DNA from 2 places in the Hydrogenophaga sp. RAC07 genome. Region 1 is predicted to be linked to the other one. Evidence: riboswitches for the same ligand, from Rfam matches in the RefSeq annotation. Region 1 holds a riboswitch; the other holds the start of a gene.
The links. Region 1 has a riboswitch for S-adenosylhomocysteine ahead of ahcY (adenosylhomocysteinase). Riboswitches for the same ligand answer to the same signal wherever they lie in the genome.

Region 1 (4,431 bases):
TTGGTCACATAGGCCTGCAAATCCGATTCGGGCGATTTCGCCTGCGGGTGCACCTCCGGATACGCCGCCACCTCGATGTGGAAGTCATCACCCGTTTCGCTGCGGATGAAGGCCACGAGGTCACTCGCGTAATGGAACTCACCGCCGGCGCCGTAGCCGCTGGGCAGATCACCGCGCAGCGCCACCAGGCGCTTCACACCCATGGCCTTGAGCGTGGCGAGCTGTTCGCGCACAGACGTCTTGGTGGCGCCGATGCACGAGAAGTGCGAGGCCGCCGGCACCGACTCGGCGAGGATGTCGCGCACCGTGTTGAAGGTGCCTTCCTGCGTGGAACCACCGGCGCCGTAGGTGACCGAGCAGAACTCGGGCTTCAGGGGATACAGCTGCTGGCGCACCGCGCGCAGCTTCTCCACGCCTTCGGGCGTCTTGGGCGGGAAAAATTCAAAACTCACGGGCAGGCCCATGGGATTCTCCAAAGATGGGGGAGTTGGCCCAGCCAGCGGCCCTCAGGCGGGCTGGCGGGCGAACACCAGAAATTCGCGGTTGCCGTCACCCCCGGTGATCGGGCTTTCAAAATAATCCAGCAGCACCAGGCCGCCGTCTTTCACCACCTGCTCGATGCGCTCACGCACCAGCGGGTAGCTCGCGTCGCTCTTGACCAGGCCGCCCTTGCCGATGTGCTCGGGCTGCAACTCGAACTGCGGCTTGACCAGCATGAGCACATGCCCGCCCGGTTTGAGCAAGGGCACGAGCGCCGGCCACACCAGAGTCTGCGAGATGAAGGACAAGTCGCCCACGATGAGGTCGAACGGTGCAGCGGCCGATTCGCCGCCCGCATCCGTCAACGCATCGGCCGTGAGGTCGCGCGCATTGCAGCGTTCGATGCAGACCACGCGCGCGTCACCGCGCAGGCGCGGGTGCAACTGGCCCTGGCCCACGTCCACGCCCACCACCTGCTGAGCGCCGCGCTGCAGCAGGCAGTCGGTGAAACCACCGCTGCTCTGGCCCACATCAAGACAGCGCAGACCCCGGACATCGAAAGCCACGCGTTGCAAGGCGCCGTCAAGCTTGAGGCCGCCGCGCGAAACGAACCGCGTCTCCGCGTTGTCCACCGCCTGCAGCTCCACCGTCTCGCGCAGCTCCTGGCCATTCTTCGAGATGGTTGTCCAGTCGCCCGGCAGCAGCCGCCAGCGCACGCCCGATGCGATCAGGCGTTGCGCTTGCGACTTGGACGCCGCCAGCCCGCGCTCGACGAGCAGTTGGTCTGCCCGCATGCGGATCAGTAGCGGTACGTGTCGGCTTTGTACGGGCCGGCTTTGCTCACACCGATGTAGGCCGCCTGCTCGTCGCTCAGTTCGGTCAGCATGGCGCCGACTTTCTTCAGGTGCAGACGCGCGACCTTCTCATCCAGGTGCTTGGGCAGCACATAGACCTTGCCGGCCTCGTACTGGTCCTGCTTCGTGAACAGCTCGATCTGCGCGATGGTCTGGTTGGCGAAGCTCGACGACATCACGAAGCTGGGGTGGCCAGTGGCGCAACCCAGGTTCACCAGGCGGCCCTTGGCCAGCAGGGTGATCTTCTTGCCGTCGGGGAATGTGATGTGGTCGACCTGGGGCTTGATCTCGTCCCACTCGCACTTCTCGAGCGCAGCCACGTCGATCTCGTTGTCGAAGTGACCGATGTTGCAGACGATGGCTTCGTCTTTCATGGCGGCCATGTGCTCGTAGCGGATCACGTTCTTGTTGCCGGTGGCGGACACGAAGATGTCGCACTTGTCGGCAGCGTATTCCATGGTCACGACCTTGAAGCCTTCCATCGCGGCCTGCAAGGCGTTGATGGGGTCGATCTCGGTCACCCACACCTGGGCGCTCAGGGCGCGCAGGGCCTGGGCCGAGCCCTTGCCCACGTCGCCGTAGCCAGCGACCACACAAACCTTGCCGGCGATCATCACGTCGGTGGCGCGCTTGATGGAGTCGACCAGCGACTCGCGGCAGCCATACAGGTTGTCGAACTTGCTCTTGGTCACGCTGTCGTTGACGTTGATCGCGCGGAACTGCAGCGTGCCCTTGGCGGACATCTCGTTGAGGCGCAGCACGCCGGTGGTGGTCTCTTCGGTCACGCCGATGATCTGGGCCGCCTTGCGGGTGTACCAGGTCTTGTCCACGGCCAGCTTGGCCTTGATGGCGTTGTACAGGCAGATCTCTTCTTCGCTCTGTGGGTTGTTCAGAACGGAGGCGTCTTTCTCGGCGCGCTGACCCAGGTGCATGAGCAAGGTGGCGTCGCCGCCGTCGTCCAGGATCATGTTGGGGCCTTCGCCTTCGGTGCCAGCGGCGCCGAATTCAAAGATGCGGTGGGTGAAGTCCCAGTACTCGTCGAGCGACTCGCCCTTGTGCGCGAACACCGGCGTGCCGTTGGCCACCAGCGCAGCGGCAGCGTGGTCCTGCGTGGAGAAGATGTTGCACGACGCCCAGCGCACGCTGGCACCCAGCGCCTGCAGGGTCTCGACCAGCACGGCGGTCTGGATCGTCATGTGGATGCTGCCGGTGATGCGCGCGCCCTTGAGCGGCTGCGCCTTGGCAAACTCTTCGCGGATGGCCATCAGGCCGGGCATTTCCGTTTCGGCGATCTTGACTTCCTTGCGGCCCCAGTCGGCCAGGGCAATGTCGGCGATCGCGCAATCGGTGAAGGTGGGGTTGTTCAGACGGGCATTCATGGTTCGCTCCAGTGAGGATGGATAAACCACATCGACGGGCGAAAAAAAGCTCATCGCACGGGATGTGGATGAGCGTCGTTGCATGGATGGTCCGAGCCTCACGCCTCGCCGCTGACTGGGTCAGTGGGGGCGCTGCAACGCTCCTCGGATGCGGGATTTTAGCCCAGCATGTCCCCGGGCGGGTGTTTGTGGGGTCTCCATCCCGGACTTCCAACACGTTCATGAGAAAGCCTGTGCGACACTGCCGGCCCCATGCCAAGCCTCCCCACCCCCTCCCCGCTCGCCCTGTGGCCCACCTCGGAGCGCAGCCGAATCCACGGGGTGTTGACCGACATCGACGACACCCTGACGACCGACGGCGCGATCACGCCCGACGCGCTGGACGCCCTGTACCGCCTGCGCGCCGCCGGTCTGCCGGTGCTGGCCATCACCGGACGGCCGGCCGGCTGGAGCGAGGCCTTTGCCCTGGCCTGGCCGGTGGACGCGATCGTGGCGGAAAACGGCGCCGTGGCGCTGTGGCGCGGGGACGGTGGGCAACTCTGCCGGGACTATTTGCTGGACCCGACCACACGAACCGACAACTTCGTCCGGCTCCAGGACACGGCACAGCGCGTGCTGCGCGAACTGCCACAAACCCGCCTGGCCACCGACAGCCCCGGGCGCGAGACCGACATCGCGATCGACCACAGCGAATTCGCGCACCTGAACGAAGCGGAGATCGAGCAGGTGGTGGCGCTCATGCGCCGTGACGGGCTGAATGCCACGGTGAGCTCGATCCACATCAACGGCTGGATCGGCGACCACGACAAGCTGGCCGGCGCGCGCTGGATCGTGCGCACGCGCCTGGGCCGCGACCTCGACGCCGAACTCGACCGCTGGGTCTACGTGGGCGACTCGACCAACGACGCGCGCATGTTCGGCCATTTCCAGCACAGCGTGGGCGTGGCCAACGTGGCGCGCTTCTGGGCCGCGCTCAGCCACCACCCGCGCTTTGTGGCGCAGGGCGAACGCGGCGCGGGTTTTGCCGAGGTGGCCAACGCGGTGCTCTCGGCCAGACCGTCATGACCGAACACCCGCTGCCCCCGCAGCACAGCCGGGCCCTCACGGGCGCAGCGCCGCCCGCGCTTGTGCCGGCACAGGCCCGGCTCGGGCTGGTGGCCATTTTCGGCTCCACCTTCTTCCAGCTGGTGGGTTACTTCATGCTCATGCCACTGCTGCTGCTGCGGCTCAAGGGCGACGGCGTGTCCACCGCGCTGGCGGGCGTGTTCGTGGCCACCGGCTGGCTCGGCGTCTTCGCCATGACGCCGTTCGCCTCGGCCATCACGCAGCGCCTGGGGCGTCGGCCTTCGCTCTGGCTCGCGGCCTTCGTGCCGGTGATCGCCATCACCGGCTTCCTGTTCAGCAACTCGCTGGTGCTGTGGTTCGTCTGCATCCTCATCGAAGGCATGGCCGCCGGGTTGCGCTGGGTGCTGGCTGAAGCGATCGTGGCCGAGTTTTCACCGCCCTCGCAGCGCGGACGCAACGTCGGCATTTTCGAGACCATGGTCGGCACCACCTTTGTGCTCGGCCCGCTGGTGCTGGCCTGGTTTGGCGCACAGAGCGATGCCGCGCTGTGGCTCGCGCTGGCGCTCACCGTGTTCGGCCTGGGCTGGAGCCTGCTCATCCCGCGCCTGCCGGCCGCCGCCGATGCGCACGACGCCAAGGTGGGCCTGTCGGGC
Region 2 (4,431 bases), 280 kb from region 1:
ACCTGCGGCAAGAACATCTTGCCCTGGCCAAACAGGTCGCCCACCACGTTCATGCCGTCCATGAGCGGGCCTTCGATCACGTTGAGCGGGCGCCCGCCCCCAGCCTCGATCTCGCGCCACATTTCTTCGGTGTCTTCGCTGATGAAGTCGTTCATGCCGCGCACCAGCGCGTGGCTCAGGCGTTCGCGGATCGGCAGCGCGCGCCACTCGTTCTTCTTGCTGTCGTCCTTGGCCGCGCCCTTGGCGTTTTCGGCCACCTCCACCAGGCGTTCGCCGGCGTCAGGGCGGCGGTTCAGCACCACGTCTTCCACCCGTTCGCGCAGCTCGGGTTCGAGCTCGTCGTACACGCCCACCATGCCGGCGTTGACGATGCCCATGTCCATGCCGGCCTTGATCGCGTGGTACAGGAACACGGTGTGGATCGCCTCGCGCACCGGGTCGTTGCCGCGGAAACTGAACGACACGTTGGACACGCCGCCGCTCACCTTGGCGCCCGGCAGGTTCTGCTTGATCCAGCGCGTGGCGTTGATGAAGTCGACCGCGTAGTTGTTGTGCTCTTCAATGCCGGTGGCAATGGCGAAGATGTTGGGGTCGAAGATGATGTCTTCTGGCGGAAAGCCCACCTCGTCCACCAGGATGCGGTAGGCCCGTTCGCAGATCTCGACCTTGCGCTCGTAGGTGTCGGCCTGGCCTTTTTCGTCAAACGCCATCACCACGGCGGCCGCGCCGTAGCGCTTGACCAGCCGCGCCTGGCGCTTGAACTCGTCCACGCCTTCTTTCATGCTGATGGAGTTCACCACGCCCTTGCCCTGCACACAGCGCAGGCCGGCCTCGATCACCTCCCACTTGGAGCTGTCCACCATCACCGGCACGCGCGCGATGTCGGGTTCGCCCGCGATCAGGTTGAGGAACTTCACCATGGCGGCCTTGCTGTCGAGCATGGCCTCGTCCATGTTCACGTCGATGATCTGGGCGCCGTTTTCCACCTGCTGGCGCGCAACAGCCAGCGCCTGCTCGTACTCGCCGTTCAGGATCATGCGGGCGAAGGCCTTGGAGCCGGTGACGTTGGTGCGCTCGCCCACGTTCACAAACAGGCTGTCGGCGCCAATGCGCAGCGGCTCCAGGCCGGAGAGCAGCATGGGCGGCACGGAAACGGGGGAAGACGGGGAAACGGAGGCAGATGCAGACATGGGGCTCACCAAGGCGGTTCTTCAGACAACAGACTGGTGAGCGCCGTTTTGGGCCTGTTCATGCCCACTCAAGCCTGACGCACACGCAAACCCTTGGGGGCCGGTGGCGCTGCAGCGCTCCTTGAGAGGGTTGGATTTTAGCTGCTGGTGCTGCGCAGGCCAGAGATGACCTCAGCGGGCGGCCTGATGTTGCGCCAGCAAGATGCCATTGAGTGCCGTGTTCACGTAGTAATTGCTGCGGCCCACTTTCTGTTTGCCGAGGAAGCCTCCGTCCACCAGCGCCTCCAGGTACTTGGTGGCCGTCAACCGCGACACCTGCAGATCGCGCTGCACGAACTCGATCTTGGTGTACGGGTGCATGAACAGGTTGTTGATCAGGTCCTGGCTGTAGAACTTGTAGCCGCTGCGGATGCGGTGCTTGTAGTCGAACAGGGCCGCCTTGATCGCCTGCACGGTCGTCACCGTCTGGCGGGCCGTGATCTCCACCGCTTGCAGCATGTAGAGCACCCAGTCTTCCCAGGTGTCGTTGTCGCGGACCGTCTGCAACAGGCGGTAGTAGTCGGCTTTGGTCTGCACGATGTGGCTGCTCAGGTACAGCACCGGAATCTCCAGCAGGCCTTCTTTCACCAGATACAACACGTTGAGGATGCGCCCTGTGCGGCCGTTGCCGTCGTAGAACGGGTGAATGCTCTCGAACTGGTGGTGCATCAGCGCCATCTTGATCAGCGGATCGGCCGAGAACAGCGCGTCGTCATTCATGAACCGCTCCAGGCCGCTCATCAGAGCCACGATCTCGGCCGGGTCTTGCGGCGGCGTGTAGACCGTCTGGCCCCCGCCGTCTTTGAGAGCCGTGCCCGGCAGTTTGCGAAAGCCCGCGTTGTTGCGCTCCAGTTCAGCCTGAATGCCCACGATGTGGTTGGCCGAGAGCAGCCCGCTGGTGCGCACCTGATCGAAGCCGAAGCGCAGCGCCTGCCGGTAGCGCAGCACTTCCTTGGTGGCCGGGTCGGCAAAGGCGTCGGGGTGTACATCGCCCTTGAACAGCTCGTCGTGCGTGGTAACGATGTTCTCGATCTCCGAACTGTCCTTGGCTTCCTGGAGACCCAGGGTGTTGATGAGGATGCCTTGGTAGGGAATCGACGCGGCCAAGCCTTTGAGCTCGGCCAGTTGCCGGCTGCTGCTGGCCAGTTTTTTCAGGATGGCTGGCGTGTCAAAGCGAGCCGGGTCCAAGTGTTCAAGGGGCTTCAGAGTTGACATCGTGGTTGGCGAGGCCTTTTATTTGTATAAAAAATTGAATTTTCTATGCATGTTAAACACCACGTGTATAGAAAACCAAGCTTTTTCATCGCAGGGCCAAGCCGCAGCCGTGGTGCGATGTTTGCTTGACCTTCCCCATGCCCCACCGCACCGACCCCGACCACACCGGCACCGACTGGCACGCCCAGGAGCTGCTGCTCATGCGCGAGGTGATGAAGCTGGTGGGCCGCAGCCTGGCGCCGGCCTTTGTGTTGCGCGAGATGCTGCACCTGATGAGCGAGCTGCTCGGCCTGAACCGGGGCCGCATGGTGCTGGCCGACGAAGGCGTCCCCGGCCAGACCCGGGACCAGCGCACCGCCTCCATCCGCCACGCCTACGGCCTCACCGCCGGGCAGGTGGCCAGCGGCGTGTACCGCTGGGGAGAGGGCATCACCGGGCGGGTGCTGCAGACCGGCCTGCCCGCCATCGTGCAGGACGTGGACGCCGAGCCGCTTTTTTTGTTTCGCTGCGTGCCGCGCAGCCAGCTGCCGCCGCAGACGGTGGCCTTCATCGCGCTGCCCATCGAGGTGAACGGCGCCACCATCGGTGTGCTGGCCTGCCACCGCATCCGCAGCCGCCAGCGCCATCTGAACGACGACCTGGCCGTGCTGCGCATTTTGGCCACGCTGGCCGGGCGGCTGCTGCAGCTGGAACAGCTGGTGGCCGAAGAAACCCGCCAGCTCGAAGAGCGCAACGCCGCCCTGGCCCGCGCGCTCGACACCAGCACCGCGCGCTACGGACTCATTGGCCGCTCACCCGCGCTCTTGCAGGCCCTGGGCGAGCTGGAGCGGGTGTCGCAGTCGCAGGCCACGGTGCTGCTGCTGGGCGAGTCGGGCACCGGCAAGGAGCTGTTTGCCCGGGCCGTGCACCTGGCCAGCGGCCGGCACGACCAGCCCTTCATCAAGGTGAACTGCTCGGCCATCCCCGACACCTTGTTCGAGTCCGAACTGTTCGGCTACGAGCGCGGCGCCTTCACCGGCGCCAACACCGCGCGCGCCGGCTGGTTTGAGCAGGCCAACGGCGGCACCATTTTTCTGGACGAGATCGGCGAACTGCCGCTGGCCATGCAGAGCAAGCTGCTGCGCACCCTGCAAGAAGGCACGCTGGTGCGCCTGGGCGGCACGCGCGAGCAAAAGGTGAATGTGCGCCTGGTGGCCGCCACCAACCGCGACCTCGCGCGCGACGTGCAGGCCGGGCAGTTCCGGCAAGACCTGTATTACCGGCTCAACGTGATCCCGATCCGCCTGCCCAGCCTGCGCGAGCGGCGCGAAGACATCCGCGCGCTGGCCCTGCATTTTGTGAACCGCGCCAACCAGGCCCACGAACGCAACGTGCACCTGGCGCCCGAGGCCATGGCGCGACTGGAAGCGCACGACTGGCCCGGCAACATCCGCGAACTCGGCAACCTCATCGAACGCCTGGTGCTGCTCACCGACCACCCCCGCGTGACCGCCGTGGCGCTGGAGCGTTTCATGCCCGAGTCGCTCACGCCGCTGCCCGCCACCGAGCCCCCACCCGCGCTGCCCCTGCCCGCCGGCAACGTGCGCGATTACCAGAGCGCCCGCTCCCACAGCCCGCAGGCCCTGCAAGACGCCCTGCAGCGCCACCAGGGCAACCAGACCCAGGCCGCCCAAAGCCTGGGCCTCACGCTGCGGCAGTTCAGCTACCGGCTGCGCAAGGCCGGGCTGCGCTGAAGGGTGGGGTTGAACCGTGGAACGGACAGCCGGCGTAACGGATGTGTGACAGCATCGACGCCATTGACCCCGATTTGCGAGAAGCCGCCATGAAAACCATCGACGAAATGCTGAACCTGGCCCTGCTGACCCCCGACGAGCACCAGCAGATCAGCAGCTGGATCGCCCAGGCCGACACCCCCGACGAGATCCTGAAGATGCCGCCCCTGCTGTGGCGCGCGGTGGAGCGGGCGAGTGCGGTGATGGGGATTGAC

Region 2: another riboswitch for S-adenosylhomocysteine. It lies ahead of metH (methionine synthase); the one in region 1 lies ahead of ahcY (adenosylhomocysteinase).

What each region holds. Positions count from the first base shown of each region.
Region 1 covers NZ_CP016449.1:3,796,356-3,800,786, forward strand. Annotated here, with positions in the region: gene metF (methylenetetrahydrofolate reductase [NAD(P)H]) at 1-464, opposite strand, end outside; gene BSY239_RS17690 (TlyA family RNA methyltransferase) at 507-1,274, opposite strand; gene ahcY (adenosylhomocysteinase) at 1,280-2,713, opposite strand; S-adenosyl-L-homocysteine riboswitch at 2,777-2,865, opposite strand; gene BSY239_RS17700 (HAD-IIB family hydrolase) at 2,966-3,778, shown strand; gene BSY239_RS17705 (MFS transporter) at 3,775-4,431, shown strand, end outside.
Region 2 covers NZ_CP016449.1:4,076,589-4,081,019, reverse strand. Annotated here, with positions in the region: gene metH (methionine synthase) at 1-1,190, opposite strand, end outside; S-adenosyl-L-homocysteine riboswitch at 1,222-1,319, opposite strand; gene BSY239_RS19005 (Fic family protein) at 1,362-2,417, opposite strand; gene BSY239_RS19000 (sigma-54-dependent Fis family transcriptional regulator) at 2,582-4,177, shown strand; gene BSY239_RS18995 (hypothetical protein) at 4,267-4,431, shown strand, end outside.